DNA from 2 places in the Pseudomonas sp. 43A genome. Region 2 is predicted to be linked to the other one. Evidence: predicted binding sites of a transcription regulator. Region 2 holds the regulator's gene; the other holds the start of a gene.
What was found. The regulator FliA, encoded in region 2, starts transcription of late flagellar genes. The targets are predictions, from matches to a motif close to CTAAAGTTTNNNNNNNNNNNGCCGNTAA.

Region 1: motA (flagellar motor stator protein MotA) is a predicted target of FliA. The motif match lies at 6,250-6,277, and genes of this name have one in related genera.

What each region holds. Positions count from the first base shown of each region.
Region 1 is NZ_CP054880.1:863,000-872,117, reverse strand. It holds gene HUW52_RS03755 (trimeric intracellular cation channel family protein) at 1-159, opposite strand, end outside; gene orn (oligoribonuclease) at 253-795, opposite strand; gene rsgA (small ribosomal subunit biogenesis GTPase RsgA) at 903-1,934, shown strand; gene HUW52_RS03740 (TIR domain-containing protein) at 2,147-2,554, shown strand; gene HUW52_RS03735 (caspase family protein) at 2,557-3,516, shown strand; gene HUW52_RS03730 (toll/interleukin-1 receptor domain-containing protein) at 3,516-4,001, shown strand; gene motB (flagellar motor protein MotB) at 4,274-5,326, opposite strand; gene motA (flagellar motor stator protein MotA) at 5,330-6,181, opposite strand; gene HUW52_RS03715 (HDOD domain-containing protein) at 6,348-7,886, shown strand; gene rhdA (thiosulfate sulfurtransferase) at 7,929-8,744, shown strand; gene asd (archaetidylserine decarboxylase) at 8,763-9,118, shown strand, end outside.
Region 2 is NZ_CP054880.1:5,285,350-5,294,467, forward strand. It holds gene HUW52_RS23095 (chemotaxis protein CheA) at 1-1,798, opposite strand, end outside; gene HUW52_RS23100 (protein phosphatase CheZ) at 1,853-2,641, opposite strand; gene HUW52_RS23105 (chemotaxis response regulator CheY) at 2,660-3,031, opposite strand; gene fliA (RNA polymerase sigma factor FliA) at 3,198-3,938, opposite strand; gene fleN (flagellar synthesis regulator FleN) at 3,935-4,765, opposite strand; gene flhF (flagellar biosynthesis protein FlhF) at 4,882-6,222, opposite strand; gene flhA (flagellar biosynthesis protein FlhA) at 6,234-8,363, opposite strand; gene HUW52_RS23130 (DUF6124 family protein) at 8,999-9,118, shown strand, end outside.

The DNA.
Region 1 (9,118 bases), 2.4 Mb from region 2:
GTAGTGTCCAAGCAGCACATCGCGCACCGAACCGCCGCCCAATGCCGTGACGCAGGCAATCAACACCACACCGAACCAGTCCATGCCGCGACGGCCCGCAGACAGAGCGCCAGTCATGGCTTCAGCGGTAATGGCGATCAGATAGAGCATCAGCAACATGGTGGTGATCCAGGCAGGAAGGCGCGCAGTCTAGCCATTTCGGTGCGGCACCAAAAGGGGGCAGTTGCAGGGTTTGCCCCCCACCGCCAGCAATCAGAACTTGATGAAGTGCTTGCGGTAGTGCTGCAGTTCGGCGATCGATTCGCGGATGTCGTCCAGCGCCAGGTGCGTGCTGCCCTTCTTGAAGCTGTCGCGCACGTCCGGTGCCCAGCGCGCGGCCAGTTCCTTGAGCGTGGAGACGTCGAGGTTGCGGTAGTGGAAGTAGCTTTCCAGCCCTTTCATGTGGGTATAAAGGAAGCGGCGATCCTGGCAGATACTGTTGCCGCAGATCGGTGACTTGCCCTTCGGCACCCACTTCTCCAGGAAGGCGATGGTTTCCGCTTCGGCTTCAGCCATGCTGATACGGCTGTCACGCACGCGCTGGGTCAGGCCGGAGTTGCCGTGGGTGCGCGTGTTCCATTCGTCCATGCGCGCGAGCACTTCGTCGCTGTGGTGGATGGCAATTACCGGGCCTTCAGCCAGGGTGTTGAGATCACTGTCGGTGACGATGGTGGCCATCTCGATGATGACGTCGTTTTCCGGATCCAGACCGGTCATTTCCAGGTCGATCCAGATCAGGTTCTGCGGGTTTGGCATATTTCGGCTCCTAGGCAATGGTGCGCAGTTTAGCCTAGGCCAGTGCCCGGGCGTGCTAAACTCGCGGCCGTTTTACCTAATCGCTGCATTCTTCAGACGGAACACCCATGGCCAAACGCCAACTCAATCGTCGTCAAAACTGGCGCATCGAAAAGATTCAGGGCGAACGCGCTGCACGCGCCGCCAAACGCGAGTCCTCGGCTGTCGAAGCCCTTGAGGGCGGCGATCTGGGCCCGGAACAGACAGGTCTGGTGATCGCCCACTTCGGTGTGCAGGTCGAGGTCGAGGCCGTTGACGGTGATCAGGCCGGCCAGGTCTTCCGCTGCCACTTGCGCGCCAACCTGCCCGCACTGGTAACCGGCGACACCGTCGTCTGGCGTGCCGGTAATCAGGGCATCGGGGTAATTGTTGCGCAACTGCCGCGCACCACCGAACTGTGCCGCCCGGACAGCCGCGGCCAGCTCAAACCGGTCGCCGCCAACGTCGACATGATCGTCATCGTCTTCGCGCCGCTGCCCGAGCCGCATGCCAACCTGATCGACCGCTATCTGGTCGCAGCCGAACATGCGGGCATCCGCCCGTTGCTGCTACTGAACAAATTCGACCTGATCGACGAGCAGAACGCCCCGGCGCTCAACGCGCTGCTGGCGGTGTACCGCACGCTGGGCTATCCGGTGCTGGAGGTGTCGGCGCACCATGGCAACGGTATGGAACAACTGCAACAGCAGCTCGACGGCCGTATCAGTGTATTCGTCGGCCAGTCTGGCGTCGGCAAGTCTTCGCTGGTCAACAGCCTGCTGCCTGAAGTGGAAACCCGTGTCGGGCCGCTGTCCGAGCTGTCCGGCCAGGGCACGCATACGACGACCACCGCGCGCCTGTTCCACTTTCCCGGTGGCGGTGAGCTGATCGACTCCCCGGGCATCCGTGAATTCGGCCTGGGCCACGTCAGCCGCGCCGATGTCGAAGCCGGTTTCATCGAGTTCAATGACCTGCTCGGCACTTGCCGTTTCCGCGACTGCAAACACGACCGTGAACCGGGCTGTGCGCTGCTCAAGGCGCTGGAAGACGGTCGCGTGCAACAGCAACGGATGAACAGCTACCGCTCGATCATCGCCAGCCTGCCTGAAAACGGCTATTAAACAGCCGCACCGGCAGCCCTGAAGCACAGGGCTGCCGGCCGTAGGATCACCCCCTGCAAATCTCCCGAACGCTTAAACATCAGACCTTTCTGTAGGGCTTTAGCGCGCCTGCTTGCAGGACATTTCTCTTTTGCCGCCAACACCTTGTAGCCATCACGCAGGTGCCTACAGTCACTTCCTCCTTCGCACATTCGCGACTTCCGAGGAACCCCATGCAAACCTATCATCTGTTCATCAGCCATTCGTGGAACTACTCCCACGCCCACGACAATCTGGTACGCCTGCTCGGCGCGCAACCGGGTTTCACCTTCAAGAATTTTTCCGTACCGCCGCATAACCCGATTTTGGGCGCGCAAACCGACAAGCAACTGGAGGAAGCCATCGAGAACAAGATCCGCCCTTGCTCGGCGGTGCTGATCATGGCTGGCATGTACTCGACCTACAGCAAGTGGATCAACAAGGAAATCGAGATCGCCAAGCGTATGGGCAAAGTCATCATCGCGATCAAACCCTTCGGCGCCGAGCGCATTTCCACGGTCGTGCGCAACGCCGCGAACGCCGAATGCGCGTGGAGCACCAAAAGCATCGTTAGCGCGATTCGCCTGCATACGGCGGTGTAACCATGCGCAAGGGACTGTTTATCGGCATCAATCATTATCAGCACGTGGCGCCATTGAGCGGCTGCAACAACGATGCGATGGCCATGGCGTCGGTGCTGGAACGCCACGCCAACGGGCGCCCGAACTTCAGCAGTAAAGTGCTGACCTCATCTGAGGAAAACCTGACACTCAACACCCTGAAGCAACAGATTCAGAGTCTGTTTTCCGGTGATTGCGACGTGGCTCTGTTGTACTTCGCCGGCCACGGCCAGTTCGATACCAGCATCGACGAAGGGCTGCTGATTCCGCAGGACTTCAAGCACGGCGGGGAAGGCATTCGCATCAGCGACATTCTGCTGTGGGCTGATCAGGCGTCGCAGATCAAAAACAAAATCGTCATCCTCGATTGCTGCCAGGCCGGCGCGGCCGCTGCCATGCGCGGTTTGCGCGGCGGTAGCAGTGTGATTGGCGAAGGCATGACCATTCTCACGGCCTGTAAAAAAGAACAGTCCGCTCTGGAAAGTCGCGGCCATGGCGTATTCACCGACCTGCTGCTGCAAGCGCTGCACGGGGGCGCTGCCAACGTCCTCGGCAAGGTCACGCCAGGTAGCGTTTACTCGTTTGTCGACAATGCGCTGGGCGCTTGGGAGCAGCGTCCGGTATTCAAGACCAATGTTTCGCAGTTTGTACCGCTGCGTGAAGTCGCACCGCTCATTCCCGAGGAAACCCTGCGCAAACTCAAAGACTGGTTTTCCGATCCCAGCTTCGTGTTCAGGCTCGATCCAAGTTACGAGCCCACAGAGCCCTCGTTCGATGCCGATCACGGCGACATCTTCAAACAACTGCAAATGTGCAATCGCCACAGCCTGATCGAACCGGTAGACGCCGAGCACATGTATTACGCCGCCATCCACTCCACCGGCTGCCGCCTCACCGCCCTCGGCGCCTACTACCGCGAACTCGCCCTCAAAGGACACTTCTGATGCCCGTCTTCATCAGCTACCGCCACATGGACCGCGCCCACGCAATCGCCATCAACAGCCGCCTGATCCAGGCCAACATCAAGACCTACCTCGATGTGCTGGATCCTGAATCGCAAACCACCGATGACATCACCGGCGTCATCACCCGCAACATCACCGAGTGCACGCACTTGCTGGCGGTGGTATCGGAGAAGACCGCGTTGTCGTGGTGGGTGCCGTTCGAAATTGGTGAGGCGACTATCAGCAATCGAAGAATCTGTTCGTTCAAGACCGGGCCGGCGGAATTGCCGTTGTATCTGGACAAGTGGCCGAAGTTGAGCACGGATAAAGATCTGAATTTTTTTATCGATGCGTATCGTGAGGAGGTGACGAACAAGCGGTCGGTGATGCTGGATTCGATGAGTGAGTCGCTGAAGGGGACTTACAAGAAGAATGCCGAGCAGTTTCATGATCAATTGAAGAGCAGGATTCGGCGGGGGTTTTGATCGGAGGTTTACCTTTGGAGCCCCTCACCCTAGCCCTCCCGAAACTTCGGACCGCCCGGAGGGAGAGGGGACTGACCGTGGTAAATGTGCGAGGTACGCCGACCTGAAATATCGATCCGAACCTGGATTCTGAACAACATGAAGATCGGCTCCCTTCCCCCTCTACCCCTTGGGGAGAGGGCTGGGGTGAGGGGGGATGGATCTCAAGTCCCCCACAAAAACCATACCGACAGCCACAAAAAAGCCGACATCACTGTCGGCTTTTTCGTCTCTTACTGCTTCGGCGCAGGAGCCGGCGCTGGCGCCGCACTGCCCGGCTCCGCCGGTTTCGGCGCGGCATCGTCGAACAGGTTCAGCCGTTCGCGCAGCTCGTGTGCCGGCACCGGTTGCTGATCCGCAGGCAAGGCGTTCGGATCAACCGGTGTCGCCGGAGCGTTACCGTTCTGGCTTTCGTCTGCCGGTTTCGCCGGATCGGCACCTTGCGAACCTTCGATGGCGGCCTGGGCCTTTTTGGTCAGCACCACGATATCGATGCGGCGGTTGACCGGGTTGAACGGGTTTTCCTTGTCGAACAGCGCCGACGAGGCATAACCCACCACCCGCGCCACTTGCGCATCCGGATAGCTGCCGGCGATCAAGGCACGACGCGCGGCGTTGGCGCGATTGGCCGACAGTTCCCAGTTACCGAAATCGCCGGTGCCGGTGTACGGCTTGGCGTCGGTGTGGCCGCTGATGCTGATCTTGTTCGGCACCGCTTTGATGGTGTCGGCCATGGCCAGCAGGATGTCTTCGAAGTACGGCTTCAGGCGTGCAGAACCCGAATCGAACATCGGCCGGTTCTCGGCGTCCATGATCTGGATGCGCAAGCCGTTCGGCGTGATCTCGAAGAGGATCTGGTCCTTGAACTTCTGCAGTTGCGGGTTCTCGTCGACCTTGTTCTGCAGTTCTTGCAGGAGCAGTTCCAGACGCTCTTTCTCGACCTGCTCGGCCATGCCTTCAACCTGCTCGGTGTCGACCGTGACCTTGTCAGGCTGCGGTTGCGATTTCACTTCCGGGTTGAGGGTATTTTCCGGGGCCAGGGTCGGCGTGCCACCCAGGTCGATGATGTACGGCGTGCCGCTTTCGGAAAAGCCGACCGGGTCTTTGAAGTAACCGGCGATGGCGATCTTCTGCTCAGGCGTCGCGGTGGACAGCAGCCACAACACCAGGAAGAACGCCATCATCGCCGTGGCGAAGTCGGCGAAGGCGATTTTCCACGCCCCGCCGTGATGCCCGCCGGCTATGCGCTTGACGCGCTTGATGATAATCGGCTGATTATTTTCCATGACTTAGCGACCGCGAACGGCTTGTTCCAGCTCGGCAAAGCTTGGACGGTGGGCCGGGTACAGCACCTTGCGACCAAACTCGACTGCCAACGATGGCGGCATGCCGGAAGCCGAAGCCACCAACGAAGCCTTGATGGCTTCATAGACGTTCAGTTCTTCCTTGGCATCGTGGGCCAGGGAATGCGCCAACGGGCCGAAGAAACCGTACGCCGCGAGAATACCGAAGAAGGTACCCACAAGTGCCGCACCCACGTGCAGACCGATGGACTTCTGATCGCCTTCACCCAGCGAGGCCATGGTCACCACGATACCGAGTACCGCCGCGACGATACCGAAGCCCGGCATGGCGTCGGCGATGCCGTTCACCGCATGCGATGGGTGCTCAAGGTCTTCCTTGAGGCTGTACAACTCCATGTCGAATAGGCCTTCCAACTCATGCGGGGCCATGTTGCCGGACGACATGATGCGCAGATAATCGCAGATGAACGCGGTCATGCGTTCGTCTTTGAGCACCGCCGGGTACTTGGCGAAGATCGGGCTCGCAGCAGCATCTTCGATGTCGCCTTCGATGGCCATCATGCCTTCGCGGCGGCTCTTGTTGAGGATCTCGTAGATCAGGCCGAGCACTTCCAGGTAGAAAGTGTGGCTGAAGCGCGAACTGAACATGCTCAGGGACTTCTTGAGCACGTGCATGGTCATGTAGCCAGGGTTGGCCTGCAGGAATGCACCGAGTGCAGCACCACCGATGATCAACACCTCGAAAGGCTGGATCAGGGCGGCAATCTTGCCGTGGGAGAGCACGTATCCGCCGAGCACGCTCGCGAATACGACGATGATGCCGATAATTTTAGCCATAGGTAGAAAGTACTTACTTAAGTCGGGTTCAAGGTCATATTCGGAAGTTAAAAAATCTCTTCTTCTACTTATCGGCAAAACTGCGCCAGACTATAGCCAGTTCAGGCGAAAAGCCAATTTAGCCCATGCCGGGCGCGTCTACAGTCAGTGAAGATCCCCTCCAGACATGGCTAATGAAACGAACGTCCCACACGCAAAACCGACCACCCTCGACGGCTGGGTAAAGTTGCTCGATGGCGTCCGGCTGCCCGTGCCGCAAGAGTCTCACGACAAGGTGTGTCGGGCGATTCGCGACAATCGCAGCTCGCTACGCGACATCGCCGACCTGATGCAGGACAGCCCGGCACTGGCCTTGAGCATCATCCGTGAGGCCAATCGTCACACCCACGGCACCATGGCCGCGCCGGCGGAAAATCTTGAAGTGGCGATCAATCGCCTCGGCCTTGCCCGTACAGAAGAACTGCTGGCGCGGTTGCCCGCCGAGCCGCAGATGCAAATTCCCAAGGCCCTGCGCCAGTTGCAGATGATCAGCCAGCATGCGACGCAACAGGCCAACGGTTTTTTCGCCAGTCGCCTGGCGCGGCTGTGGCAGGACATTCATTGGGGCAGCCTGCTGTTTTTGTCGCCGCTGTGGCCATTGGCGCTGACCTATCCGCAAATGCTTGAAGAGTGGGAATTGCGGGTTATCCACAAGGGCGAGTCGGCCCGGGTGGTCGAGAAGCAATTGTTTGGCGTGCGCCTGCTGAAAATCGCAGAAGCGCTGGTGCAGGCCTGGCACCTGCCGATCTGGGTGCAGCAAGGCTATAAACTGCTGCTGAGTGAGCAACGCGAACTGGTCAAAGTGCTGCGCATTGCCCGTGACAGCGAACATCCGTTGCGCCAGCAGAATCGCCTCGACGATGACCCGACGCTGCGCCGTTGGCTTAACCAGCCAGCCAACACCGTGCTGCTGGCCAATGGTCTGGCGCTGTCGGCGCAACAGGCGTGGGACAGTCCGCACAGCGAGCGCTGGCAGTACCTGACCAGCCTTTATCTGCAGATTTCCATGGATGAGGTGCAACAGCAGTTGCACCAGCAAGCCGCCAACAGCGCGCGTCATCACGCGATGCCTGACCTGTGGCACCCGGCGGTTTCGCTGCTGTGGCCGTGGGGCACGCTGCGCTTGCCGGCCGGGATGTTGCCGGCCGCCGCGCCCTCAGCTGAAGACCTGGGCCAATGGCGCAAGCAATGTGCCGAACTGCTGGCCGAACCGAGTCGCTTCACCAATGCGATGAGCCTGACCGTCGCCGCGCGCGATGCCCTGGCCGCCAGCGGCATGCGCCGGGTGATGATCCTGATGGCCGACCGCACCCAATCCAGTCTGCGCGTGCAGCAAACCTATGGTTTGCCAAAAGAAGCCGCTGCGCTGACGTTTGCCGTCAGCCAAAGTAGCGTGCTGCAACGCTTGCTCGCGCAACAAGCGCAGGTGCGCATCACTCCGGACAACAATGCACAGTTCTCCGCTCTGCTGCCGCCGAGCCTGCGCACGCTGTTTCGTGGCGAGCATCTATTCCTGCGCTCTCTGGTCAACAATGGCCGGGTGATCATGATCGTCGTCGCCGATCAGGGCGGCGGGCCGTTCGCCGACATCACCGTGCAAGCCTTTGGCAAAACCGCGCAGTGCATCGAAAAGGCCCTGCACAGCTTTAGCAGCCGTGGCCGATGAGGCTGCGCTACAATCCTCCCCTTTGTGCTCTGGAGACCTCACATGTCTGACTTCTCTGGCTTGCCGCTCGTCATCGAGCCGAGCGACCTGCTCCCGCGTCTCGATTCCCCTGAACTGATTCTGGTGGATCTGACCAGCGCTGCCCGCTACACCGAAGGTCATCTCCCCGGCGCACGTTTTGTCGACCCGAAACGCACCCAGCTCGGCCAGCCGCCGGCGCCGGGCCTGCTGCCGGTGAAAGCTGATCTGGAGGCGTTGTTCGGTGAACTGGGCCATCGCAAAGAAGCGGTCTACGTGGTCTATGACGACGAAGGCGGCGGCTGGGCCGGGCGCTTCATCTGGCTGCTCGACGTCATCGGTCACGACCAGTACCACTATATAGACGGTGGTCTGCCGGCGTGGCTGGCAGAAGGCATGCCGATGTCGATTCAGGTGCCGCCCGCTGTCGGCGGTTCGCTGGCGCTGACCTTGCACGAAGCGCCAACCGCCACACGCGAATACCTGCAAAGCCGTCTCGGCGCTGCCGATCTGGCGATCTGGGATGCGCGCGGGCCGCTGGAGTATTCCGGCGAGAAAGTGCTGGCGGCCAAGGCCGGGCACATCCCCGGCGCGGTCAATTTCGAATGGACTGCCGGCATGGACAAGGCCCGTCAGCTGCGTATTCGCACAGACATGCCGCAGATCCTCGAAGATCTCGGGATCACCAAGGACAAAGAAATCATTACCCACTGCCAGACCCATCACCGGTCGGGCTTCACTTATCTGGTGGCCAAGTCCCTCGGTTATCCGCGGGTCAAGGGCTACGCCGGTTCCTGGGGCGAATGGGGCAACCACCCTGACACGCCTGTCGAGATTTAAGGTTTTTAAGGACAACTAATGAAAGAGCGTCTGTTTATCCTCAGCCAGTACCTGCTGCCTCATCACCTGCTGTCGCGTCTGGCCGGCTGCATTGCCGAGTGCCGCGTGCGCTGGTTCAAGAATGCCTTCACCCAGTGGTTCGCCAAGCGCTACCAGGTGGACATGTCGCAAGCGCTGGTCGAAGACCTGACTGCTTACGAGCACTTCAACGCCTTCTTCACCCGCGCCCTGAAAGACGGCGCGCGGCCACTGGACCAGACTCCGGGCGCGATCCTCAGCCCGGCCGACGGCGCAGTCAGCCAACTTGGCCCGATCGAACACGGTCGCGTGTTCCAGGCCAAGGGGCACAGCTTCAGCGTGCTGGAACTGCTCGG
Region 2 (9,118 bases):
TCGAACCGTTGAGCTGGGAAATCTTGGTCTTCACCACGTCCATGCCGACACCACGGCCGGACACGTCGGAGATCTCGGTCTTGGTCGAGAAACCCGGGGCGAAAATCAGGTTGTAGCACTCGGTATCGCTGAGGCGATCGGCCGCGTCCTTGTCCATCACCCCGCGTTTTACCGCGATGGCACGCAGGACGTTCGGGTCCATGCCTTTACCGTCATCGGAAATCGACAGCAGGATATGGTCACCCTCTTGCTCGGCAGCCAAAACAACACGGCCGCCACGGGCCTTGCCCGACGCTTCGCGTTCTTCCGGCGACTCGATGCCGTGGTCGACAGCGTTGCGCACCAAGTGGACCAGCGGGTCGGCCAAGGCCTCGACAAGGTTTTTGTCGAGGTCGGTTTCTTCACCCACCAGTTCCAGATTGATCTCTTTCTTCAACTGACGCGCCAGATCTCGAACCAGACGCGGGAAGCGCCCGAAGACCTTCTTGATCGGCTGCATCCGCGTCTTCATCACGGCGGTCTGCAAGTCAGCGGTGACCACGTCGAGGTTCGACACGGCCTTTTGCATGGCTTCATCGCCGCTGTTCAGACCCAGGCGCACCAGACGGTTACGCACCAGCACCAACTCGCCGACCATGTTCATGATTTCGTCGAGACGTGCCGTGTCGACGCGCACGGTGGTTTCGGCTTCGCTCGCCGGTTTTTCCGGTGGCGGTGTCGCCGGCGCACGGGTCGGAGCCGGAGCCGGAGCCGGAGCAGCAGCGGCCGGTTTCGGCGCTTCGGCTTTCGGCTCAGGCTTGGCGGCAGGCTTGGGCGCTGCAGCAGCGGCCGGTGCCTTGGCAGCAGGCGTGGCGACAGTCGAAGCACTGCCAGCAGCAGCGGTGCCGACTTCGGAGAACTTGCCTTTGCCGTGCAGTTCGTCGAGCAGCGATTCGAACTCGTGATCGCTGATCAGATCGCTGCCGGCCGCCGCCGCAACCGGTGCGGCTGGCGCAGGTGCCGAGGCAATCGCCGATTCCAGCGCATCCACGGCAAAGTTGCCCTTGCCATGCAACTGATCGAGCAAGGCTTCGAATTCGTCGTCGGTGATGTCAGAGCTGTCGCCCTTGGCCGGAGCCGCAGGGGCTGCCGCCGCTGGCGCAACCGCGTCCACCGCAAACTGGCCCTTGCCGTGCAGTTGATCGAGCAACGACTCGAACTCGGCATCGGTGATTTCATCGCTCGCGGCTTCAGCGGCCGTTTGCGCAGGTGCGGCAGCGGCCGGGGCTTCAGCTTCAGCCTTGACGGCGTTCAGCGAGTCCAGCAGTTGTTCAAATTCGTTATCGGTGATGTCGCCCGACGCGTCGCCTTCGACGACCAGTTCTTCGATCATCTCGGCCACCGGCGAAGCCGGGGCTGCGTCCGCCGATTGCGGTTCGGCCAGGCGCGCCAGGGCAGCCAGCAGTTCCGGGGTGGCGGCGGTGATCGGAGCACGCTCACGAACCTCAGTGAACATGCTGTTCACCGCGTCCAGTGCTTCGAGGACAACGTCCATCAGTTCTGCATCAACGCGACGCTCACCCTTACGCAGGATGTCGAACACGTTTTCGGCGATGTGACAGCACTCCACCAGCTCATTGAGCTGAAGGAAGCCGGCGCCCCCTTTTACAGTGTGGAAACCGCGAAAAATTGCGTTGAGCAGATCTGCGTCATCCGGGCGGCTTTCCAGCTCGACCAGTTGTTCGGACAGTTGCTCAAGAATCTCGCCGGCCTCAACCAGGAAATCCTGAAGGATCTCTTCATCGGCGCCGAAGCTCATTAATGGGGTGCTCCTACAGGTCTAAAAACCCAAAAAACCTAAAATTCCAAAACTCTAGAACCCGAGGCTGGATAACAAATCGTCCACATCGTCCTGACCGGACACAACGTCTTCTCGTTTATCGGCATGAATCTGCGGACCTTCACCCTGCGAGAGATGTTTTTGTGGATCTTTTTCTGCAAGCATCGCGGCGCGGTCATGTTCGATGCCCGCAAAGCGGTCCACCTGACTGGCCATGAGCACGAGCTTGAGCAAATTGCTTTCGACTTCGGTGACCAGTTGGGTCACACGCTTGATCACCTGACCGGTCAGGTCCTGGTAATCCTGGGCCAGCAGGATGTCGTTGAGATTGCTCGACACCGCACGGTTGTCCGTGCTGCTGCGTGACAGAAAACCGTCAACCCGGCGCGCCAGTTCACGGAACTCTTCAGCCCCGACCTCGCGACGCATGAAGCGACCCCAATCGGCGCTCAACGTCTGGGCTTCGTCAGCCAGACTGTTGACCACCGGCGTGGCGCTTTCCACCAGATCCATGGTGCGGTTGGCCGCGGCTTCTGTCAGCTTGACCACATAGCCCAGGCGTTCGGTGGCGTCGGTGATTTGCGACACTTCCTCGGCCTGCGGCATGTTCGGGTCGATCTGGAAGTTGACGATCGCACTGTGCAATTCACGTGTGAGCTTGCCCACTTCCTGGTACAGGCCACGGTCACGGGTCTGATTGAGCTCATGGATCAGTTGCACAGCGTCGCCGAACCTGCCTTTTTCAAGGCTTTCGACCAGTTCGACCGCGTGTTTTTTCAGGGTCGACTCGAAATCGCCCTGTGAAGATTCGTTATGCTCCATAGCTCCCCCGCGCGTTCATCAGCCGATGCGTTCGAAAATCTTCTCGATTTTGTCTTTCAACGCCTGAGCCGTGAAAGGTTTGACTACGTAGCCGTTTACACCGGCCTGAGCGGCTTCAATGATCTGCTCGCGCTTGGCTTCTGCAGTCACCATCAGCACGGGCAGGTGCTTGAGTTTTTCATCGGCACGCACGTGGCGCAGCAGGTCGATACCGGTCATGCCCGGCATGTTCCAGTCCGTTACCAGAAAGTCGATGCTTCCGCTGTTGAGCACTGGAATGGCAGTCACGCCATCGTCAGCCTCGACGGTGTTGGTGAACCCAAGATCACGCAGCAGGTTCTTGATGATCCGCCGCATCGTTGAGAAGTCATCAACGATGAGGATTTTCATGTCTTTGTTCAATTCGACCTCCAAGCAGTCTTAAACGCGCCCAGCACCTGGACGCGCCACTTCAATCAATCGGCGCAGCACTCGAAGACTGTCTGGAGCACAACAGAGCAAGACCGGTGCCGTTCATCACCGCACCAGCCTCGTTCGCAGTGTCCCCACACTGCCTTCAGCGCGCTCGCCACTCCCCCAAACGCCCCCGCAAACGGGCCGCGCACTGGCTGTGTAACTGGCTGACCCGCGATTCACTGACGCCAAGGACTTCACCGATCTCCTTGAGGTTCAGCTCTTCGTCGTAGTACAGCGCCAACACCAGTCGCTCACGCTCCGGCAAATTGGCAATCGCGTCCGCCAACGCGGCCTGGAAACGTTCATCTTCCAGATCGCGTGACGGCTCAAGATGAGCACTCGCGCCATCCTCGTGCAGCCCTTCGTGTTCGCCGTCCTGCAACAGGTCGTCGAAACTGAACAGGCGGCTGCCCAAGGTGTCATTCAAAATCCCGTAGTAATCGTCGAGACTCAATTGGAGTTCGGCTGCAACCTCGTGATCTTTAGCGTCACGGCCGGTTTTAGCTTCAATTGAGCGAATTGCGTCGCTGACCATACGGGTATTGCGGTGAACCGAGCGTGGCGCCCAGTCCCCTTTGCGCACTTCGTCGAGCATCGCGCCGCGGATTCGTATGCCCGCGTATGTTTCGAAACTGGCGCCTTTGCTGGCGTCATATTTGGTCGAGACTTCGAGCAGGCCGATCATCCCGGCCTGGATCAGGTCTTCGACCTGCACACTGGCCGGCAAGCGCGCCAGCAAGTGATAGGCAATGCGTTTGACCAGCGGCGCGTAACGCTCGATCAGCTCGTACTGAGCGTCGCGTGCCGACTTCTTGTAGTAGTTCATACCGCTAGCGGTCATAGCACGGGCCCTGCCGTTTGCTGCACGAGGCGCTCGACGAAAAACTCAAGGTGGCCACGCGGGTTGGCGGGCAGCGGCCAGGTGTCGACCTTCTGCGCGATCGCCTTGAACGCCAGTGCGCACTTGGAACGCGGAAAGGCTTCGTACACCGCGCGCTGCTTCTGCACCGCTTTACGCACGCTTTCGTCGTAAGGCACGGCGCCGACGTATTGTAGAGCGACGTCAAGGAAGCGATCCGTGACCTTGGTCAACTTGGCGAACAGGTTGCGCCCTTCTTGCGGGCTCTGCGCCATGTTGGCCAGAACGCGGAAACGGTTCATGCCGTAATCGCGGTTGAGCAGTTTGATCAGCGCGTAGGCGTCAGTGATCGAGGTTGGCTCGTCGCAGACCACCAGCAACACTTCCTGGGCTGCACGTACAAAACTGACTACCGAGTCACCAATACCCGCAGCGGTGTCGATCACCAACACGTCGAGATTGTCGCCGATGTCGCTGAACGCCTGAATCAGGCCGGCATGTTGCGCCGGGCTCAGGTGAACCATGCTCTGTGTGCCGGACGCGGCCGGGACGATACGAATGCCGCCGGGGCCTTGCAACAGCACGTCGCGCAATTCGCAACGGCCTTCGATCACGTCGGCCAGTGTGCGTTTAGGGGTCAGACCCAACAAAACGTCGACGTTCGCCAGTCCCAGATCGGCGTCCAGCAGCATGACCCGACGGCCAAGCTCTGCCAGCGCCAGAGACAAGTTCACTGACACGTTAGTCTTGCCGACGCCACCTTTGCCGCCGGTCACCGCGATCACCTGTACGGGATGCATGCTGCCCATGTTATTTCTTTACCTTGTCTTGCATAGACGGAGGCCACATTACTGGCTGCGCGTTCACAACCGGAACAATGCATGGCAGACCATCGATGTAGGTACAAAAACTGTTCATGAATACCTCAGCCTACCTGCTTGGTCGGGCTGTGATAGATATCAGCGAACATGTCAGCCATGGCTTCTTCGCTGGGTTCTTCCTGCATTTGCACGCTGACGGCGCGGCTGACCAGTTGATGACGGCGCGGCAGATGCAGATCATCCGGAATCCGTGGGCCATCGGTCAGGTACGCGACCGGCAATTCATGACTGATCGCCAGGCTCAACACTTCGCCAAGGCTGGCCGTTTCATCCAGTTTAGTCAGGATGCAGCCGGCAAGCCCGCAACGCTTGTAACTGTGATAAGCGGCGGTTAGAACCTGTTTCTGGCTGGTGGTTGCCAAGACCAGATAATTTTTTGAACGAATGCCACGTCCGGCCAGACTTTCCAGCTGCATGCGCAGGGCTGGATCGCTGGCTTGCAGGCCGGCAGTATCGATCAATACCACGCGTTTGCGCAGCAGTGGATCCAGCGCCTGCACCAGCGATTGGCCCGGATCGACGTGGGTCACCGGCACATTGAGAATGCGGCCCAGCGTCTTCAGTTGTTCCTGCGCACCGATGCGGAAACTGTCCATGCTCACCAGCGCAACATTCTGCGCGCCGTATTTCAGCACATAACGCGCGGCAAGCTTGGCGAGTGTAGTGGTCTTGCCCATGCCGGCCGGGCCGACCATGGCAATGATACCGCCCTCTTCCAGTGGCTCGACTTCCGGTACGGCAATCATCCGTGCCAGATGCGCGAGGAGCATGCGCCAGGCCTGACGCGGTTCTTCGATATCAGTGATCATCGCCAGCAGATCACGCGACAACGGACCGGACAGGCCGATACGTTGCAGACGGCGATACAGGTTGGCTTGCGCCGGACGGCTGCCTTGCAGCTGATTCCAGGCCAGGGTGCCGAGCTGAACTTCCATCAGCTCGCGCAGGCTGTTCAATTCGAAACGCATCGAATCCAGTGCGCGCGGATCAACACCGCCGGAGGACTGCGCAGGCGCCGGGGCTGGACGCGCCGGGGCGGCGTAAGTCGGCTCGCTCAGCGGTTCAGCGGCAGTCAGCGGCAGGCCAGCCGTCAACGGCAGCCCGGCGAAGATCTGGCGATTGCTATTGCCGTCGGCTTCGCCACGCAGGCTCAGTTCGGCCTGGGCGGTGACAATGCGCGATTGGGTCTTGCGCAGTTCGTCTTCGAGCTCCATGTTCGGAACCCGTGGCGCCAGCGCCGACAGTTTGTAATCCAGTGCCGCCGTCAGCTCGACACCGCCGGCAATGCGGCGGTTGCCAATGATGGCGGCATCAGCGCCCAGCTCATCACGAACCAGCTTCATGGCCTGACGCATATCGGCGGCAAAGAAACGCTTAACTTGCATAAACCACTACCTCAGCCGTTGGGCCCTACTGTCGCAACGATGGTCACTTGCTTGTTGTCCGGTATTTCCTGGTAGGCCAGCACATGCAATCCAGGGACTGCGAGGCGGCCAAAGCGCGAGAGCATCGCGCGGATCGGGCCAGCGACCAAAAGGATCACCGGCTGACCTTGCATTTCCTGACGCTGCGCCGCTTCGATGAGCGAACGTTGCAGCTTCTCGGCCATGCTTGGCTCCAGCAGAACGCCCTCTTCTGAGCCTTGTCCTGCCTTCTGCAGACTATTGAGCAATATTTGTTCCAACCTTGGTTCCAAGGTGATCACAGGCAGCTCCGACTCAGTACCTACAATGCTTTGGACGATGGCGCGGGATACGCCGACCCGCACAGCAGCCACCAACGCGGCGGTATCTTGACTCTTCGCCGCGTTGTTGGCGATGGCTTCGGCAATGCTGCGGATATCGCGCACCGGCACGTGTTCGGCCAGCAGCGCCTGTAGCACTTTGAGCAGTTGCGACAGCGACACCACGCCCGGCACCAGTTCTTCAGCCAGTTTCGGCGAGCTTTTGGCCAGCAATTGCATGAGTTGCTGCACTTCTTCGTGGCCGATCAGCTCACTGGAGTGCTTGTACAGAATCTGGTTCAAGTGCGTCGCGACCACGGTGCTGGCGTCGACCACGGTGTAACCGAGCGATTGTGCCTGCGCACGTTGGCTAATTTCGATCCACACCGCCTCCAGGCCGAAAGCCGGATCTTTGGCGTTGATACCGTTGAGCGTGCCGTACACCTGGCCCGGGTTGATCGCCAGTTCGCGATCCGGATAGATCTCGGCTTCGGCGAGGATCACCCCCATCAGGGTCAGGCGATAGGCGCTTGGCGCCAGGTCGAGGTTGTCGCGAATGTGCACGGTCGGCATCAGGAAGCCCAGATCCTGCGAGAGCTTCTTGCGCACGCCCTTGATCCGCGCCAGCAATTGCCCGCCCTGATTGCGATCCACCAGTGGGATCAGGCGATAACCGACTTCCAGACCGATCATGTCGATTGGCGTCACGTCGTCCCAGCCCAGCTCTTTGGTTTCCATGGCACGGGCCGGCGACGGCAGCAGCTCCTGCTGACGCTTGACCTCTTCCAGCGCCACAACTTTGGCAACGTTCTGCTTTTTCCAGAACAGGTAGGCACCGCCAGCGGCCAGCGCGGCCATGGTCAGGAACGAGAAGTGCGGCATACCCGGCACCAGGCCCATGACCGCCATCATCCCTGCCGCCACCGCCAGCGCTTTCGGCGAGGCGAACATCTGGCGATTGATCTGCTTGCCCATGTCTTCCGAACCGGAAGCACGGGTCACCATGATCGCCGCGGCTGTAGATAACAACAGTGATGGCAATTGCGCCACTAAACCGTCACCGATGGTCAGCAACGCGTAAACCTTGCCGGCGTCGGCGAAGCTCATGTTGTGCTGGAAGATACCGACGGCCATCCCGCCGATAAGGTTGATGAACAGAATCAGCAGGCCGGCAATGGCGTCACCACGGACGAACTTGCTGGCACCGTCCATCGAACCGTAGAACTCGGCCTCTTGGGCGACTTCCTGACGGCGCGCCTTGGCCTGGTTCTGGTCGATCAGACCGGCGTTGAGGTCGGCGTCGATCGCCATTTGTTTGCCGGGCATCGCATCGAGGGTGAAGCGCGCGCTCACCTCGGAAATCCGCCCGGCACCCTTGGTCACCACGACGAAGTTGATGATCATCAGAATCGCGAAGACCACGATACCGACCACGTAGTTACCGCCGATCACCACTTCACCGAAGGCCTGAATCACCTTACCGGCAGCGGCGTGGCCGTCCTGACCGTGGAGCATCACCACCCGCGTCGAAGCCACGTTCAGCGCCAGCCGCAGCAGCGTCGCGACCAGCAGAATCGTCGGGAACACGGCGAAATCCAGCGGTCGCAGCGCGTAAACGCAGACCAGCAGAACGACGATCGACAGGGCGATGTTGAAGGTGAAGAATACGTCGAGCAGGAACGGCGGCACCGGCAACATCATCATCGCCAGCATCACCAGCAACAGCAACGGCACGCCCAGATTGCCTCGACTGAGGTCGGCAACGTTTGTGCGAGCAGTGTTGAATAACTGAGAGCGATCCACCGGTTTTCCCCGTTCCTTTAAAGCAAACTTTTGACGCCCAGAGCGGGCTCACGGCGGGTACTGCAAGAAGCTTTCCAACTTTTGCCAAGGATTGAAACAGGAAGGGATAAACACGCTCCCTGTAGGAGTGAGCCTGCTCGCGATAGCGGTGTGTCATCCAACAAATTCGCCTACTGACACTCCGCTATCGCGAGCAGGCGAAGGCCTACATTTGGTGTGCATTTCACTCTCACATTTGGAATGCAGTCTCTTGTGGGAGCGAGCCGGCTCGCGAAGAGGCCCTTATATCCGGCACAAATTTTTCGATTTAAACGAAGCTGTTTAAAAGACACCTTCAGACACGCCTTCAAGGCTACAAATCCTTGCGCCTTTGCCTACAGCCAAGCCAGAATCCGCCGGTTTGTGCGCCTTGGGGGGCGGGTTCTATTGTGGATCGGTCGCTGACGAATCAGCGATCGGGTCTCGCAGCCCGTCGATCTCTGGACGCACAACACCCGCTTTTTTAAGGCGGCTGTACGTGGGAGACCTTCGGGTCTGCCGGTTCTAGAGTCCCGGTCTGCGACCCGCGTATAGCTGCCCCCCTCATTCGTCTCGCAGCGAACGCTGGCAACTCCAATGACTCCAGGAGCTTCACCATGATCAAACCAACACCCAACCCACCCGAAACCGACCCCACCTCCCCCTACGAATCCCTCGATTCAAAAAAACTCCACGAAGCCGCCGACCGCGCCCTCGATCACTACCTCTGCCCACCC